DNA from 2 places in the Terrabacter ginsenosidimutans genome. Region 2 is predicted to be linked to the other one. Evidence: predicted binding sites of a transcription regulator. Region 2 holds the regulator's gene; the other holds the start of a gene.
The links. The regulator LexA, encoded in region 2, represses DNA repair genes until DNA is damaged. The targets are predictions, from matches to a motif close to TCGAACANNTGTTCGA.
Positions count from the first base shown of each region.

Region 1: the regulator LexA is predicted to act here: its motif matches at 4,101-4,116, upstream of ABD831_RS19290 (DUF6504 family protein).

Region 1 covers NZ_BAABDC010000009.1:10,260-19,485, reverse strand. Annotated here, with positions in the region: gene ABD831_RS19300 (DNA polymerase III subunit alpha) at 1-3,136, opposite strand, end outside; gene ABD831_RS19295 (SAV_6107 family HEPN domain-containing protein) at 3,144-3,593, opposite strand; gene ABD831_RS19290 (DUF6504 family protein) at 3,623-3,970, opposite strand; gene ABD831_RS19285 (DUF4126 domain-containing protein) at 4,495-5,208, shown strand; gene ABD831_RS19280 (hypothetical protein) at 5,359-5,829, shown strand; gene metF (methylenetetrahydrofolate reductase [NAD(P)H]) at 5,984-6,892, opposite strand; gene ABD831_RS19270 (polyprenyl synthetase family protein) at 6,999-8,093, shown strand; gene ABD831_RS19265 (Rv2175c family DNA-binding protein) at 8,157-8,564, opposite strand; gene ABD831_RS19260 (LysM peptidoglycan-binding domain-containing protein) at 8,994-9,226, shown strand, end outside.
Region 2 covers NZ_BAABDC010000007.1:72,565-81,790, reverse strand. Annotated here, with positions in the region: gene ABD831_RS18000 (Sir2 family NAD-dependent protein deacetylase) at 1-680, shown strand, start outside; gene ABD831_RS17995 (hypothetical protein) at 739-1,668, opposite strand; gene lexA (transcriptional repressor LexA) at 1,776-2,501, opposite strand; gene ABD831_RS17985 (LysM peptidoglycan-binding domain-containing protein) at 2,730-3,152, shown strand; gene ABD831_RS17980 (hypothetical protein) at 3,490-3,792, shown strand; gene ABD831_RS17975 (alpha/beta hydrolase) at 3,789-5,558, shown strand; gene ABD831_RS17970 (sensor histidine kinase) at 5,548-6,795, opposite strand; gene ABD831_RS17965 (ArsR/SmtB family transcription factor) at 6,923-7,573, shown strand; gene ABD831_RS17960 (MFS transporter) at 7,570-8,859, shown strand.

The DNA.
Region 1 (9,226 bases), on a different contig from region 2:
CCCGTGAGGAGCCCCGGCGCGACGAACGCTGCGAGGACGACCACCGGTCGAGCTCGGCGACGTGGAGCAGCAGGTCGCGCCGCGTGACCCGGCCACGACGGCCGAGGCCGGCCCGGGAGCGGCCCACGACCCCGGCCCCGCTCTCGTCGAGACGGGACGGACCGCCGAGGTCGATGTCGTGCAGGGAGTCGAATCCCCCTGCGAGCACGAGCTTCTCGGCGATCGGGCGTGAGACGTGGGCGCGCTGCCAGAAGTCGGAGAGGCTGGAGTAGGGCTGTCCGGCGACGATCTGGGCGACCTCGGCCTCGCTGATGCCGTGGACGTCCGCGAGCGAGAGCCGGATGGCCTCGCCGCCGCCGTCGGTGCGTTCGAAGCGGTAGGCGCCGGTCGAGACGTTGACGTCTAGCCCGAGGATCGCGATCCCGAAGGTGCGGGCGTCGTCGAGGATGAGGCGCTTGGGGTACATCCCGGGGTCGTGGGTGAGCACCCCGGCGAGGAAGGCCGCCGGGTGGTGCGTCTTGAGCCACGCCGACTGGTAGGTCGGCAGCGCGAAGGCCGCGGCGTGCGCCTTGCAGAAGCCGAACGACGCGAACGCCTTGAGGACCTCCCAGATCTTGTCGGCGACCTCGGGCGCGTAGCCGCGGTCCCGGGCCGCAGGTCGCCACCACGCCTCGATCCGCTTCTGCCCCTCGGGCGTGCCGAGCGTGCGGCGCACCTCGTCGGCCTGGGCGAGGGTCACCCCGGTGGTCTCGGCGACGATCATGAGCACCTGCTCGTGGAAGACGACGACGCCCTCGGTCTCCTGGAGCGCCGGGACGAGCGACGGGTGGAGGTAGGACGGGTCCTTCCAGCCCTGCCTCGCGTTGAGGAACGGGATGATCATGTCGCTCTTGACCGGGCCGGGTCGGAAGAGCGAGATGTCGATGATGAGGTCCTCGAAGGTGCGTGGCCCGAACTTGCCGATGAGCTCGCGCTGCCCGGGGCTCTCGATCTGGAAGCAGCCGAGGGTCTTGGTCGAGCGGACGAGCTCGAAGGTCGGCTCGTCGTCGAAGGGCACCTGGCTCTCGTCGTCGAGGTCGATGTGGTCGCCGTCGACCCGCTCGACCTCGTCGATCGCGTGGGCCATCGCCGACTGCATGCGGATGCCGAGGACGTCGAGCTTGAGCAGTCCCATCTCCTCGACGTCGTCCTTGTCGAACTGGCTCATCGGGAAACCGAGCCAGCTCGCCTCGACCGGCGTGCGGTCGAGCAGGACGGAGTCGGACAGCACGACACCGCACGGGTGCAGGGCGATGTGCCGCGGCAGCCCGTCGAGCCGCTCGACGATGTCGAACATCAGCTGCAGACGCGGCACGTCGAGGCCGCTCGCCCGCAGCTCGGGCAGCTCGGCGAGGGCGTTGCGCACGTTGCGGGCCGCGATGTGAGGGAACGCCTTGGCCATCGCGTCGACCTCGGGCGGAGGCAGGCCGAGCGCGGCCCCGGCGTCGCGGATCGCGTGGCGCACCCGGTAGGTGTCCATCATCGAGACGCAGGTGACCCGCTCGCCGCCGAAGTGGTCGAGGATGCGCTCGTAGATCTCGGTGCGGCGGGCGGACTCGACGTCGATGTCGATGTCGGGCAGCTCGGCGCGCAGCGGTGAGCAGAAGCGCTCCATGAGCAGGCCGTGACGCATGGGGTCGACGCCCGAGATGCCGAGGAGGTAGTTGACGAGCGACCCGGCCCCGGACCCGCGGGCGGCGACCCGCACCCCCATCTCGCGGATGAGGTCGCAGACCTGGGCGACGGTGAGGAAGTAGGTCGCGTAGCCGAGGGTCTCGATGACGCCGAGCTCGTCCTCGAGCCGGTCGCTGACGGCGACGAGCTCGCGCTCGGTACGGCCGGGGTAGCGGGCCGGGATCGACTCTCGACACCGGCGCGCGAGGACACGGTGCGGGTTGGTGCCGGGCCGGATGCCGAGGACGCCCGGCTCGGGTAGGTGCACCGAGCCGATGCCGAGGTCGGCGCGGGGGTCCTGGACGCACTCGGCGGCGAGCGCCGTGGTGCGGGCGAGCAGCTCGCGGGCCTGCTCGCGGGCGAGCGTCCCGCCGCCGACGAGACCCGGCCCGGAGACCTGCACGACGTCGAGGGCGAGCGCATGCATGAGGGGTGTCGGGGAGAGGTGCCCTGCCGTCGTGACGCGGTCGAGGTGGCGGGCGTCGAGGGCGACGAGCCGGCGGGCGGCGTCGAGGACGTCGACGATGGCGGCGTCCTGGGGGTCGGTGTGGCGCACCGCTGCGGTGATGACGCTCGGCACGCCGACCTCGCGGGCCAGCGCGAGCATGCGGGCCGCCTGGCCGAGGCTGCCGGGCTGGTGCTCGGGTCCGCCGTGGCACACGACCTCGACGACGACGGCGCCCCGCGGGAGCAGCGCGACCCAGCGCTCGAGGGCTGCCCGGGCACGGTCCCGGCGCTTGGCGAGCACCGCGCGACCGACGTCGGAGTCGGGTCCGAGGAGCACGACGAGCCGGGATGGCCTGTCGTCCGTCACCGATGGCGTATGCCGTCCGCCGCGGCCGCCGGGCCGCCCGTCCGCTGTCGTGGCGACGGTGGACCCGGTGGACCCGGTGGACCCGGTGGACCCGGTGGACGCAGTGGGCAGCGCGCGCACGTGCTCGGCGACGAGGCCGAGGGTCGTGACGGGGTTGCCCCGCTCGCCGCGCAGGTGGGTGGCGGTGACGAGGCGGCAGAGCGCCGCCCATCCCTCACCCGGGGCGAGGCCGCTGTTGCTGCCGCGAGCCAGCACGGTGATGCGGGGCAGCCGCGGGTCGACGAGAGCGCCGCCACGCACCGGGGTGCGCACGGGGCGGTGGCGCTCGGGCTGCTCGGGCCCGATGGCGAGGTCGACGCCGAGGATCGGGGCGACGTCGTGCTCCATGCACGCGCGCACGAACTTGACCGCCCCGTAGAGCCCGTCTCGGTCGGTCAGGGCGAGTGCCGGCTGTCCGAACGCGGCTGCGCGCTCGACGAGCTGGTGCGGCTTGGCCGTGCCGTAGCGCATGGAGTAGCCCGAGGCGACGTGCAGGTGCACGAAGCTCTCGCCCGTGGTGCCGGTCGGGGTGCTGGTGGCCAGAGTGCCGGTCATGGTCCTGGTGCTCATGCTGGTCTCACGTCCCGGTCGCCCGGCTCCTCGAGACGGGCGTGATCGACTGCGGCAGTGGCGCCGTCAGGGGGATCCCGAGCAGGTCCTGGACGATCTCGAGGAACATCTCGGCCTGGCGCAGCAGGTCGTCGGACTCGCGCGCACTGATGTGGCCACCGCGGTCGATGACCGACCGGTGGGCCGAGCAGGCCGCGAAGAAGTCGGCCCACTCCCCCAGCTCGGGTGCGACGCCGGGCAGCACCTGCCAGACGCTGCGGGGTCGCGCGCGGGGGGTCGGGGCGGTGCGGGCCGCGACGAGGGCGGCAGCGGCACGCAGGGCACCGAGGTGGGCGTCGCGGTAGCGCTCCGAGGCCTCGGTGGTGCGACAGGCGGACTCGAGCGTCGTGCGGGCCCGCTCGAGCAGGTCGAGCACGGCGACCGAGATGGGCGGGCGGCGCAGGTGGGCGGCGGTCACGGGGGTCTCCTCTTCTCCGGACAGGGGTTTCAGTCGGCGACCCGGACGAGCGACCAGCGGTCCCCGTGCAGGAGCTCGTCGTGGGCGAGGTCGTAGACCCCGGGGGCGAACGACCATCCCGGGCTCGCCTCGACGCGCCAGACGTGCTGCTCTCTCGATGCAGCGACGAGCGTCTCCCCGGGGCGCACCTGGGCCTCGTCGGCATCGAGCGCGTCGCGCCACCACGCCCGTCGCTCGCGCCAGTGCGCGAGGACGGCTCGCACGACGTAGAGGCGGCCGCGCCAGATGAACGCCTCGGGCGGCACCCCGGAAGCCTCGGCTGCCGGGGCCTGCCGGGCCATCCCGGACTGCTCCTGCTCCCGCACTCTCACCTGCACGGAGTCACTGAACCTGCGCACCACGACACGTCTCCCTCGGACACGTCGAGGCCGGACATCACGACCCAGACCACCCGCGCCCCACACGAGCGGTCCGACAACCAACCGACGACTGAACTGACATCTTCATTCGAACACCTGTTCGATACGACAACCCTAACCCCCGCCGCCGACACCGTGTCAAGAACGGTCCACGACGCGTGCCCCCCGGCAGACGGTCCCACGGCAGGTCCCCCGGCACATGGCGCCAAAACGGACAAAACTGAGTACCCGTGCTCACGTCGTCCCACCCGCCCGCGGGCAGAGTGGGGCCCGCGGGTCCGGTCCGCGAACGGAGAGGTGCAGGGGTCCTGTCCGCTCACGGATCGGGCCCGTTCGGCTGCCCGCCGCCACCTGCAGCGCGCCCCGTTGCGCGCTCCCTGGGAATGCGGGAGCGTCAGGGACGTTGGACCTGTGCTCGGCCGTCCGGCCCGGCAGCAGATGCACCGGCGCCCCCGCGACCGGCGCACGACCGAAGGAGTGTCGTGGGCGCCGAGCTCATCCCCATGGCCTTCACCACCGGGTGGGGCAGCGGAATCAACGCGTATGCGGTCGTGCTCGTCCTCGGGCTGGCCGACAAGATCTTCAACCTCAGCCAGATCCCGAACGCCCTGGCCCGCACCGACGTGCTCATCGGCGCCGGGATCCTCTTCGCGGTCGAGATGCTCGCCGACAAGATCCCCTACGTCGACTCCGTGTGGGACTCCGTGCACACGGTCGTCAGACCTGCGGTGGGGGCCACGATCGGCTACCTCATCGGCCATGACACAGCCTCCCTCGACGCCGCCGTCGGCGCGGCGACGGGCGGTGTCACGGCCCTCATCTCGCACGGCATCAAGGCCGGCCTGCGCGCCGCCGTCAACACCTCTCCCGAGCCGGCGAGCAACGTCCTCGTCAGCACCACCGAGGACGTCACTGTCACCGGCGTCACCGCCCTCGCGATCGCCCATCCGTGGCTGGCTGCGGCCATCGCCTTCCTCTTCCTCGCGCTCGGTGCCTTCCTCGTCTACAAGCTCGCCGGCCGGATCCGCCGCTACAAGCGGCGCTACGACGCATGGGGCGAACGCGTGGGCATCGCGGTGCCGGCCGGGCGCCGGGGGCCGGACACACGGTCGGGGCCGCCGCCCGCGGCGCCACCGGCTCCTCCGGCGAGCCGGGCCGCCGAACGGCTCGAGCAGCCCTTCGACCAGGAGACCTGACCCACGCCCCGAGGCCGCGCCGGGAGGGTCACTCACAGGTCTGCGCGGGTCTCACAGGACGTCCCCACGCTGACGAGTGGGTCGGCACAGGGCCGCCGCCGACGGTGGACACAGCTGGCACGAGGCCAGCCCATCGAAGGAGTGGACCGCATGAGGAACAAGACCATCGCACTGGCAGGCGCCGGCATCGTGGCCGCGTCGGCGCTCGCGCTCGGCGGGGCAGCCCTCGCCAGCGCGGATCAGGCAGGCAGCACCGGCACCTCGACGGGCGGTGCCTACGGGCAGCTCGGAGAAGGCGGCCCGGGCCTGAACGGAAACGGCAACGGCAACACGGATCCCCGCAAGCCCATGCGCTCCGACGAGAAGCTGCTCACGGGCGAGACCGCCGCCAAGGTGACGGCGGCAGCCAAGGCCAAGGAGCCGACCGCGACGATCGAGCGCGTCGAGACCGACTCGGATGGCGTCTACGAGGCGCACATGGTGCGCACCGACGGCACCCCACATCACGGTGCAGGTCGACGCCTCCTTCGCCGTCACGGCGGTCCAGGAGGGCGGATCGGGCGGACCGGGAGGCCGTGGCGGCGACCACGACGGCGACGGTCCCCAGAGCCAGCAGGGTGAGGTGCCCACCTCACCCGACGGCACCTCGACGACCACACCGTCGAGCACCTGAGCAGACCGGACGACCCGAGTCACCCGAACCGGACGGCCGGCCCTTATCGGGGCCGGCCGTCCTCGACCGGGGTTCGTCCTCGGCCGTGGTCCGTCCCGCGTGTCAGAGGTTGCCGAAGACCTCGAGCGTCGCCGACGACCGGTTCATCGTGATGAAGTGGATGCCGGGTGCACCCTCGTCGAGCAGGCGTCGTGACGACTCGGTGGCGATGGCCATGCCCTCGGCCCGCACGCCGACCGCGTCGTCCTCGTGGCGCTCGAGCCGGTCGGTGACCGAGGTCGGCATCGGCTGTCCGGCGAGCTGGGCCATGCGCGCCACCTGCCGGGCGTTCGTGATCGGCATGATCGCCGGGACGACCGGCAGCCGGGACCCGCGTCGCGCGAGCTCGTCGCGCAGCCGCAGGTAGTGGTCGACGTCGAAGACCATCTGGGTGATCGCGAACTCCGCGCCGGCCCGCTCCTTGCGGATCAGCGTCTCGGCGTCCTCCCTGGTGTCGCGCGACTCGGGGTGGCCGTCGGGGAACGCAGCGACACCGACCGTGAAGTCGCCGAGGCCGCGCACCAGTGCGACGAGCTCGTCCGCGTGGTCGAGGCCTTCGGGGTGGGCGACCCAGGGCTGGCCGAGGCCACCCTGGGGGTCGCCGCGCAGGGCGAGGATGTTGCGGACCCCGCCAGCGGCATACGAACCGACGATGCTGCGCAGCTCGGCGACGGAGTGGCCGACGCAGGTCAGGTGCGCCATGGGTGTCAGCGACGTCTCCTCGAGGACGCGCTGGGTCAGGCGCACGGTCCGGTCGCGGGTGCCGCCCCCGGCGCCGTAGGTGATCGACACGAAGCTCGGCGAGAGCTTCTCGAGGCGCCGGATGGCGTCCCAGAGCTGCGCCTCGGACGCGTCGTCCTTGGGCGGGAAGAACTCGAAGCTGAACGTCGGGGTGTCGGCCTCGATCATCGCCGGGATGGACCGCGTGAACCGCTCCGCCCGCGCCATCGAGGATGCCGTGCCGTGTGCCATGTCGCCACCCTAGGCCGAGCGCGTCCACGCTTGCGTGGGCTGTTCACGAGGCGGCCGTCCCGCCGCGTAGGCTGACCACGATTCCCGCGACTCGATGGAGGACCCCGTGCAGACCCCCACCGACCTCGACGTGCTGCGCCGTCGGGTGCAGCAGGCGATCGACGGGCAGATCGCCGGGGCCACGCAGTCGCTCGCCGCGATCGGCGACGAGACGGCCCCGCTCGTGTCGGCGGTGACGGGCCTGCTGACGGGTGGCAAGGGCCTGCGCGCCGGCTTCCTCTACTGGGGCTACCGCGCCGCCGGCGGCGCCGACTCGGACGCACTCGTGCGCCTCGCCGCGAGCATGGAGTTCTTCCAGGGCGCCGCGCTGCTCCACGACGACGTCATGGACCGCAGCGACACGAGACGGGGTATGCCGTCCGCCCACCGTGCCGTCGCCTCGCTGCACCAGCAGCGTGGCTGGGCCGGTGACCCCGACCGGTTCGGCGAGGGCACCGCGATCCTCGCCGGTGACCTGTGCCTGACCTGGTGCGACGAGCTGTATGCCACGTGCGGCCTGCCCGCTGCGGAGCTCGCGCGCGGACGTCAGCTTTTCGACTCGATGCGCACGCAGCTGATGGGCGGCCAGTTCCTCGACCTGCTCGAGTCGGCCCGCGGCTGGGACGGGCTCGACCTCGATGCCCGGATCGCCTCGGCTCGCAAGGTGATTCGGTTCAAGAGCGCGAAGTACACCATCGAGCACCCGCTGCTCATCGGGGCCCTGGTCGGTGGCGCTCCCGACGGCGCGCTCGCACCCCTGTCCGACTACGGCCTGGCCCTCGGTGAGGCGTTCCAGCTGCGCGACGACCTCCTCGGTGTCTTCGGTGACCCCGAGGCGACCGGCAAGCCGGCCGGCGACGACCTGCGCGAGGGCAAGCGCACGGTCCTCGTCGCGCATGCCCTGGACGCGGCGTCCGACTCCCAGCGCGAGATCGTCGAGAGCCTGCTCGGGCGCGACGACCTCGAGATCGGCGGCGTCGAGTCGATCCGCCAGGTGCTCGTCGACACAGGCTCCGTCGACCGGGTCGAGAGTCTGATCACCGCCCTCGCCGACGACGCCTTCCGGGCGCTCGACCGGGCCCGCGCCACCGACTCCTACGACGCCTCGGCGCTCGACGTGCTCGAGGCGCTCGTCGCGGTGTCGACGGCGCGCCGGTCCTGACGCGGACCGCACCACACGGCATACGCCCGTGGTGCGGTCACAGGTGCCCGAAGGGGTGCCGCCTCAGAAGGCGAGCTCCTGCGCCCGGCGGCGGATCTCCGTCTTGTAGCCGGCCAGCATCGCGTCGATGGGGGCGCCCTCGACGGGCAGCGTCGCGTCCGGGGTGTAGAGCCACGCGATGATCTCGTCGTCGCCCATGCCGCCGTCGGCGAGGACGGTGAAGGTTCCGCGGAGCTCGGGCCGAGGGCCGGTCTCGTCGAAGAACTTGGCCGGGACGGCAGTGACCCGGCGCTCGCCGATGCGAGCGGCCAGGACCTCGCGGTCGGCGATGAGCTGCCGCACGTGCGACAGGGACACGCCGATCCGCTCGGCGGCGTCGGGCACGGTCAGCCACTCCCCGACGAGGGACTCGAGGTCGGTCGCGTGGGGATGGGTGGACTCGTCGGACTGCGGTGCAGGGGTGTCGCTCACGGTGCAAGAGTCTGCCACCGTCTGCAACCGGCTCGCGCACCTGCCGGATCAGCGCATGGTCGGCGCATGGTCGGCGCGTGGTCGGCGCGTGGTCGGCGCGTGGTCGGCGCGTGGTCGGCGCCGGGTTGGCGCCGGGTTGGCGCCGGGTTGGCGCCGGGTCGGGGCGGGTCGGGGCCCGTCGGAGCGGGACCACCGAGGCGCTCAGTGCTCTCGAGCCGTGAATTACACGGGTGTATTTATACTTTAGTGCTCAATTGTGCGCTATCGTCACAGGCGCCACTCCGTTCACAAGCGTCCCACTGGGACGCCCAGCAACGTCTCCGCAGCTCCCGCGGACGCCAGACCATCGCCGAACTCGACCGCCCCTTCCGAACGCCCCTCCACGTTTCTCGAACTCAGCTCGGGCCCCAGGAAAGGACTCCACACCCCATGCCCTTCGCCGACGTCGCCGCGCTCGCGCTGCCTGCCCACTCCGCCGTCGCCCCCGTCGCCACGACGCCGTGGAAGACCGTCACGGTCCGCCCGGGTGACACGCTGTGGCACCTCGCCATCGCGCACCGCTCGACGATCTACGCGATCGTCGAGAAGAACAGGCTGAGTCGCGGCGGGTCCCTGATCCGTCCCGGGCAGAAGCTGCTCGTCCCCGGCCGGCCCGCCGGGGC
Region 2 (9,226 bases):
ACTGGGCGCGCAGCTACATCGGGTGGCAGCGCTTCAACGCCGCCGAGCCCAACGAGGGCCATCGCGTCGTCACCGACCTTCAGCGCGCGGGCTACGTGGGCCCGATCATCACCCAGAACGTGGACGGGCTGCACCAGGCCTCGGGCGCCACCGACGTCATCGAGCTCCACGGGTCGCTCGACCGGGCCGTCTGCCTCACCTGCGGCGAGTACACCACGCGAATCGGCTTGCACGAGAGGATGACCGAGGCCAACCCCGGCTTCATGGAGCGGTTCGCCGAGGCGGCGCAGACGGTGGGTTCGCAGTGGGGCGAGCAGGTCCGGCCCGATGGTGACATCGTGCTCGCCGACTCGCTCGTCGAGTCCTTCCACGCGCCGCGCTGTCTCGTCTGCGGACACGACACCGTCAAGCCCGACGTCGTCTTCTTCGGCGAGTCGGTGCCCAAAGCGCTTGTCGAGCAGTGCTTCTCGCTCGTCGAGGGCGCTGGGGCGGTGCTCGTGCTGGGTTCGTCGCTGTCGGTGATGAGCGGCTACCGCTTCGTCCGGCGGGCCCACCAGCGCGACGTGCCGGTCGCGATCGTCACGCGTTCGGCCACCCGCGGTGACGCCGAGGCGAGCCTACGTCTGCACGCGCCCCTCGGCCCGACCCTGGAGGACCTGCGTCAAGCGCTCGGTCACTGAGCGGGGTCACTGAGCGGGGTCACTGTCCGGTCGAGTCGGCGGCCCCTGTCCTGCAGGGCTACTCGGCCACGGAGTGGGTCTGCCGCGCCTCGGTGCCGTCGGCGCCGTCGCTCGCGCGCAGGTCCCACAGCTCCTTGGTCTGCACGCCCCAGTAGGCGGCGAACAGCACGATGATGATCACCTCGGCGATGAGGACGAGGTGGTCGAACCCCTTGACGGTGAGGGCGGCGAGGACCGTCACTCCGAGCGCCGCGGCGAGCGCCACCGCGATCGCGATGTAGGTGCGCTTGTAGACAGCCCCGCCGTCGGCGCCCCGGTGGCGCTCCTCGGCGCGCAGTGCGCTGAAGGCCATGACGGCGATGACCCCGGCCACCATGGTGCCCGCGGCGACGCCGTGGCTGAGCGCGATGAAGCGGTCGCGCAGCGCGAGGAAGAGGGTCAGCTCACCGAGCAGCACCGCGCCGCAGACGACGGAGACGACCACGGAACGCACCGTGGGTCGTTCGGACGGGTCGCGCGTCATCGCGCCCCGCTTGAGCCAGGCGGCCACCAGCGCGGCGACGGCGGCGACGACGACGAGCGACCAGATGTTGTTGCGCACGGCCGCGGCGATCTCGCCCGGGGTCTGGGTGTAGGCGTTCGGCCCGCACCGGGCGTCCGGCACGGTGGGGACCATGGCGACGACGAAGGCCATGAAGCCCGAGAAGTTGAGCAGCACGTCCTCCTCGGGCGAGTGGCCCTTGTAGGCGATGAGGCTGGCCCCGAGCGCGCACAGCGAGCCGACGAAGACCGATCGTGCCGGTGTGTAGTAGTACGCGCTGATCGAGCCGAGCCAGCACGAGTGGCCGGTCTCCCACCACCACTGGTAGCCGACCGAGAGCAGCAGCATGAGGAGCAGGGCGATCATCGCGCCCCGCAGGTAGCGGTACGTGAACACGACGTCCCGGGTGCGGCCTGGTGCCATGGCGGTCTCCTTCGCAGGGCTCACGGTTCAGAGTCTCTCGCCGTCTCGTCGGATACGCCTCCCGGGACACGGCGATGCCGTCGGCGCGGAGGGCGCCGACGGCATACGTCGTCGATGGGGAGCCGAAGGGCTCAGATGCGGCGCAGCACCGCCGTGACCTTGCCGAGGATCGTGGCGTGGTCGCCGTCGATGGGGGAGAAGTCGTCGTTGTGCGGCATGAGCCACACGTGGCCGTCCTTGCGCTTGAACGTCTTGACCGTCGCCTCGTTGTCGAGCATCGCCGCGACCACGTCGCCGTTGTCGGCATGCTGCTGCTGGCGCACGACGACCCAGTCGCCGTCGCAGATCGCGGCGCCGATCATCGAGTCGCCGGTGACCTTGAGCAGGAAGAGGTCGCCCTCGCCGACGAGCTGCTTGGGCAGCGGGAACACGTCCTCGACGACCTCCTCGGCGGTGATGGGTACGCCGGCCGCGATCTGTCCGAGCACGGGAACGTAGGAGGCCTCGGGGCGGGCATCGCCGGAGTCGGTCTCGGTGTCGTACTGGTCGCCCCGCGGGCGCAGCGGCGTCGCGTCGCCCGCGCGGTAGCCGACCTCCTCCGCCTTCGCGTCGGGCGAGACGACCTCGAGCGCGCGCGGACGGTTGGGGTCACGCCGGAGGTAGCCCTTGGCGACGAGCGCGTTGAGCTGGTGGGAGACGCTGGACGGGCTGGCCAGGCCGACCGCGTCGCCGATCTCACGCATGCTCGGCGGGTAGCCACGGCGGTCCACGGAGTTGCGGATGACCTCGAGAACCCGCCGCTGGCGGACGGTCAGACCGTCGCCGGTGTCGCGATCGGGAAGCTCGGTCACGCCCATGGTGTCCCCTTCGTCGGCTCTTCAGACCGCGTCGTGACGCTGGATGTGAGGCCAGTGTCAGTGGTGGCTGGTGAGGTCTGTGGTGTGAGGAAAGACTACGCAGGTCGAACACAGTTGCCAAACACCTGTTCGATGCGTGTCTCGACTTCATCGAACATACGTGCTACAACTCGTACAGACGTTCTATCGAACATGTGTTCGCAAGTTCAGGAGCAAGGGGAGGTCACCATGAGCGCCATCGTCCTCGAGGCCGTTCGCCAGCCGCACACCGAGGAGTCCGAGCGGCCGCTGTCGGCCGGACGGCCCCGTCTCGTTCTCGTGCCGACCGGGCCTGAGGCGGCAGGGGTGGCCCGGGCAGCGCGCGCCACCCAGCCGCCCCTGCGTCTGACCCGGTTCGGTCGGGTGGTCCTGGCCCTGCTCGTCGCGGCAGTCGTCGCCGTCCTCGGTGTCGGGTTGGCCGGCCAGCTGGCCTCGGCCACGGGGGAGCCGCGCACGGTCACGGTGCAGTCCGGGCAGACGCTCTCGGGGGTCGCCGCTCGCGAGCTGCCCGAGCTGACGACGGCCGAGGGCGTCGTCGAGCTCCAGGTCGCCAACAGTCTCAGCACCACCGCGGTCCACGCCGGTCAGCAGCTCGTCATCCCGGCGCGCTGACCCCACAGCTCTCTGCGAGCTCTCGGGGACCTGGTCGATCGCGTAGGCCGTCTCCCGGCTGTCGCACCGACCGTCCCATCCCGATCTGCCGCGTTGGCTCCACCTTCAGCGGCTGGCGGTAGCGGCGCTTCGACCCCGTCGCTCCTGCCCCGGACGCCGTACCCCTGATCCGGGGTGCGGCGTCCTGCTGTCCCCGGCGTCCTTGCAGCGCAGGTGGTCCAGCGGGCGCCGACACAGCACGCAGCCCTCATGCGCCTGGGGCCAGGTCCTGTGGATGACGCCGGTGAGCCGCCCGGTGAGCGGCCTAGCGTGACAGTCCTCGGGAAGGGAGCACACCATGCGCTACGCAGTGGACACGGCAGCACTCCGCGAGGACGTCACGTCCATCACCGAGGTCCTCGCGCGGGTGCGCACGATTGCGATCGCGGACGAGCTGCAGCCGATCGCCGCCGCTCTCCCGGGGAGCCGGAGCGCCGCGGGCCTGCGCCAGGTCTCGGCCGTCTGGGCGGCGCGACTGGCCGCGACCCGGTGGGAGCTGCAGGAGCTGGGCCAGTGCCTGACCGTCGCGGCCGACACCTACGACGCCGTCGAGCAGGCGGCTCGGCAGAGCGTCCGACCGGCGTCGGGAGGCTCTCGATGACGGTCGCCACCACCGCGTCGACGCTGTCCGTGCGCGACATCCGCTCGAGCCGGCCCCAGTCCCTGACCGCCGTCGGCCGGGGACTGGAGGAGCGTCGCCGCCGGGTGCTGGTGCTCGCCGAGCTGGTGCTGTGGCGTCGCTCGGCCGCGCCGCGGTGGTCCGGTGCTGCATCCTCCGCCGCGGCGGACCGCTACGGCGTCGTGGTTGCCGGACTCGGAGGGCTCGCGGCGAGCCTGGCCGCGACGGTAAGCGCGGTCGGACGAGCGGCGATCCGCCTGCAGGCGGCGATCGACCTCGTGGGCCGGGCCGACCGGCGGGCGGCCGACGAGGGGGCATGGGTCGACGACGACGGTCGCCTCTTCCTACCTGTGCGGGCCTCGCTCGGTGACCCGGCCCTGGAGGCGCACCGCGCTCGGCTCGATGAGCTCCTGCGTGCCGAGGTGCAGGCGTGCCTGGCCCGGGCGCGTCAGTCCGCCGCCGAGACGGACGAGGAGCTGCTGCGGGACCTGCTGTCATCGGCGCGCGGAGCGCCGACGTCGGCGGGTACGTCCGGGGCGCCGGCTCTGGCGTCAATGCCGGCCCCGCCGGTTCCCTCGAGTGCGGGTGGCGTCAGCGCGCACGTGTTCGCGTCGGCAGCCTGGTGGCGGTCACTGACCGACGAGGAGCGTCGGACGGTCATCCGGGAACGGCCGGAGTGGGTCGGCTCGCGTGACGGTGTGCCGGCGCAGGCGCGCCACGAGGCCAACCTGGCCCTCCTCGCCCGGGCCGAGGCGGCGGCGCGGGAGCGGTTCAGCGCAGCACAGCGATCGACCGGCATCGGCTACGCCACGGCGCGCAGACGGGCCGACGAGCACGTCGCCGCGCTCGAGGCCGTTCGAGACGTGCTCGGGCGTCGCGACGGCGGCGAGCGACGGCTGCTGCTCATCGACACCAGCGGGCTCGACGTCAAGGCCGTCGTCGCGGTCGGGGACGTCGACCGCGCAGAACACGTCGTGACGTTCGTCGGGGGCCTGTCCACGATGGTCGGCACAGACCTGCGTCGCTACGACGACACCTTCGTGCGCATGCGGTCCGAGTCCCGGGCTCTCGCAGCCGGGCAGGACGTCGCGATCGTCACGTGGATGGGCTACGACGCACCCCAGGTCCGAGAGATCGTGACCTCCATCGACCGAAACGTCGTCAACGCCAAGCTCGCCCGCGACAACGCGGCCGCACTGGCCGACTTCGCCACCGGTGTCGAGGCCGCACGGGACCGTCCGGCGCACCAGACGGTGTGGGCCCACTCCTACGGAGCCGTGCTCGCCGGCTTCGCCTCGTTGCGCACGAGCGCTGTCGATGACGTGGCGGTCTTCGGCGCCCCGGGCCTGCCGTTCTCCGACGTGTCGCGCACCTCGCTCAAGCCGGGCTCCCTCAACGTGCTGGGAGCCGTGGGTGACGACGTCTTCGACTACGGGTGGGCCGTGCACGGCACGCCTTCGGCTCAGGTCGCGGGTGCCACCCGGCTGTCGACCTTCGCGCTGAAGCAGACCGGTTCGGGCTGCAACCACTGGTTGCACTCCCGGTCGGAGTTCGTCGACGCCGGCCGCACGTCGTCCGGCCACTCCGACTACCTGCGACAGGGCACGGACAGTGCGCGCAACCTCACCGCCATCGCAGCGGGACGACCCGACCTCCGGGTCGTCCAAGGAACCGACGAGCGGGCCTGCACGACGATCGGCCCGAGTGTCGGTGTCGACCCCATGAACCTGCCGAGGCTCATCCCCTGAGCGCCGAGGTCTCTGCGGGGAGCTCGAACCACACGATGGTCCCCGGGCCCTCGGCCGAGCTGACCCCGATGGCGCCGCCGTGCGCCTCGACGATCCGCCTGGCGGTGGCCAGGCCGATCCCGCTTCCCTCGACCGAGGTCTCGACCCGGCTGAACAAGCCGAACACGCGGTCGCGGTCCGCCGCCGAGATCCCGATCCCGTTGTCCTGCACCGCGCACCGCCAGCGCTCACCCCTGCGCTCGGCGGACACCTCGATGACGGGCGCGACGCCGGGGCGCGCGTACTTCACCGCATTGGAGACGAGGTTGAGCAACACCGAGTAGAGCTGCTGCTCGTCGGCCGGCAGCGTCGGCAGCTCGCCTGCCACGACGCTGGCGGACCGCGCCTCGAGCGTCGGGGCGAGGTCCTCCAGCACCGAGGCGAGCACGACGCGGAGATCCGTGTCCGTCCGGTGCAGCTCGGCGCCGACCTTGGCGTGGGACAGGATCTGCTCGATCATCCCGGCCATGCGGGTCGCCGAGCGGTGGGCCGTCGCGACGAGACGTTCCGACCACTCGTCACCAGCCACAGCGGGTCGCTGGCCGAGCATCTCGGTGCTGGCCATGATCGCGGTGAGCGGCGTGCGCAGGTCGTGGCTGACCTGACCGGCGAAGACCGACAGGGCCTCGTTGGACCGGTGCAGCTCGTCCCTGGCCTGTGTCAGGGCGGCCAGCGAGTCCTCGAGCTCACGGGTCCGCAGTCGCAGCTCGAGCACGTCGACGACGCGCTCGGCGATCGCGACCAAGGCGTCCTCCTGGGCCTCGACGAGCTCCCGGGGTGCCGAGTCGAAGACGCAGAGGCGGCCGATGATGACGCCGTCCGGCGTGGTCAGGGGTGCTGAGGCGTAGAAGCGGACGGTGCCGAGGACCCCCGTCACGAAGGGGTTGCCGTGGAAGCGTGCGTCGAGGCTGGCGTCCGGCACGACGACCCGGTCGGTGTGGTCGAGCACAGCGGCGCACATCGAGTCCTCGCGGGCGCAGATCGAGGGTGCGAAGCCGGTCGTGGCGATCTGCTGCTGCTGTGTCGAGGTGATGATGTTGATGGCGGCGCGCGGGACGGCGCACACCTGGGCAGCGATGTCGACGAGGGCCTGGAGCTCGCGCTGTGGCGCCCGGCCGAGCACGTCGTAGCCGGCCACCGCGTCCTCACGTCGCCGGGTCGGGTCGAGGACCTCCTGCACTGATGTCCGAGTCGTCACAGTCGGCAGCCTCGGTCATGGACGAGCCATGGGCAAGCACCCCACCCGCCACGTCGTCCGGGGTCGGCGCCGAAAGTCATACAAGAGGTCTTGTGGAAGTCGACCGAGCCGCACGAGGCTGTCCGACATGTCTCGACGCACCGCCTCCGAGCGGCACCTCCACACGAGTCCGGTCTCGGGCGAGCTGCTCGGCACCGAGACCGGCAGCGCCCTGTTGGACGTGCTGACCGCCTTCCACCATCCGACGCGCCGGTGGCTCTGCGAGCTGCTCTCCGTCGAGGGCCCGGCCCCCGTGGGCCGGCTGGCGAGCCGGACCGGTCTCGCGGTCGGGTCCGTGAGCCATCACCTCGGGACGCTGCACCGCTACGGTTTCGTCGAGCCGGCGCCGGACCTGGCTCGAGACACCCGTGAGAGGTGGTGGCGCAGTCGCCCGCGGCAGGTCTCGTGGGATGCCACCGACTACGGCGAGGGGACCGTGGCGCGCCGGATCGCCTCGAGCGCCGAGGCCGAGAACTTCCGACACCACGTGCGCGCCGTGCAGCGATGGCTCACCGAGGGGGAGGCATCGCCCCCGGAGGTGCGGAGGGCGGCCGTGGCGACCGACTCGCTCGTCGGAGCCACCGTCGACCAGATGGGCGAGCTCAGCCGCCGGCTCACCGATCTCGTCGTCGAATGGAGCGAGGAGTGTCGCGCCGACGCCCTGGCGCGCCCGGACGTGCCGCGGCTGCCCGTCCGGGTCTCGGCTCGCGTCTTTCCGAGTCCGCCGGTGCGACCGTGAGCCCCGCCGCTGATGTCCCGACCGACGTCCCGCCGACGGACACCGCTCCAACCACTCCCGCCGCTCCCGCCGAACCGACGCTGCTCGGCGCGGCACCCCCGCCCCTGCCTCGTGACCGGATGGTGCAGGCGTGGGTGGCGTCGATGGCGCTGTCGTGGTTCGGCGACGCCGTGTGGACGGTGGCACTCGCGTGGACGGCGGTGCACACGCTCCCGCCGGCCACGGCGGGTCTGGTCCTCGGTGCCGAGACCCTTCCGCAAGCCGTCTTCGTGCTGGTCGGCGGGGTCATCGCCGACCGGTGGGACACGAGACGGGTCCTCGTCACCGGCCGCCTCGTCCAGGCGATCGTCCTGCTCGGCGGCGCCCTCGCCTGGTCGACAGGCGTACGAGGGGCACCGCTCCTCGTGGCGATGGGCATCCTGCTCGGTACGGCGACGGGCCTCACGCTCCCGGCCGGGGCCACGCTCTCGCGCCAGCTCGTGCGCTCCGCCGACCTCGCGACCGTGAGTGGCTGGAACCAGATCGGCAACCGTCTGGCACGCCTGCTCGGCGCCCCCGTGGGTGGTGTGGCTGTCGCCGTCGTCGGCCCCGCCGGGGCCATGCTGGCGAATGCCGTCACGTTCGTCGCAGTCGCGGCCGTCCTCGCGGTCGTCGTGCGTCCGCGCTACCGCATGCCGCGGACTCCACACGCATCGTGGGCGGCCAGCCTGCGGGACGGGGCGGCATACCTTCGTCGAGACGCCTCGGCCCGTCTGCTGGTGCTGGGGCTCGCCGCCCTCAACGTCTTCGTCTCGCCCGTCATCGCGCTCGGGGTCGCCCTGCGTGTCAGCGGCTCGGGGTGGGGACCGGCATGGCTGGGGGCGGCGGAGGCGGCGTTCGCCACCGGGGCCATCATCGGGAGCATCGTCGGGATCCGTTGGCAGGTCGCGAGGCCGGCGCAGGCCGGCTTCTCCGTGCTGGTGGTGCAGGGCGCCTGCATCGCAGCCACCGGGATCGGCTCCAGGGTGGTTCTGCTCGCAGCCATGGCGCTCATCGGGATCGCGGCCGGCACGGCGTCGGTGTGGCTCTCGGGGACCTACCAGCGCACCATCGCGCCGAGCCACCTCGGGCGAGTCTCGTCGGTCTCGAGCCTCGGTGACATGGCGCTGGTGCCGCTCGCGATCCCGGCGTTCGGCGCGCTCGCGGCCGGCGCCTCGGTGCTGACCGCGGCGTGCGTCTACGGCGGGGCGATGGCGGCCCTCTGCCTCTGGTTCGCGACCCGCCCGCGAATCGCACGACTGCGCTGACACGGCCGGTGTCGAGGTGGGCGCCGCCTCGGGTCCACGCCGCCAGGCGGCGACCCGAGATGAGGGACGGGTGGGCGCCCCGCACCCCAAGATGTGGGGGCTGCCCGCTGCGACACGCCCGGTGCGGATGTGACTGACGTGGCGTTTGTGCAGGTCAGCGACACGCCGCGCCGGAGGTTCGCGATTCGCTTGCGATCGGGGTCACGGCATGCCTACAGTTACCCCTACATCTAGTAGTTACACAGATGTAAGACGTCCACATGTAGTCCCCAGGCAAACGGGGGTTACACACAGGTCATCCCCACGTCGTCCCCAGCTCCATCCCCAGACCCGGTCGGTCCCACGAACACCGATCGGTCCGGCGAAG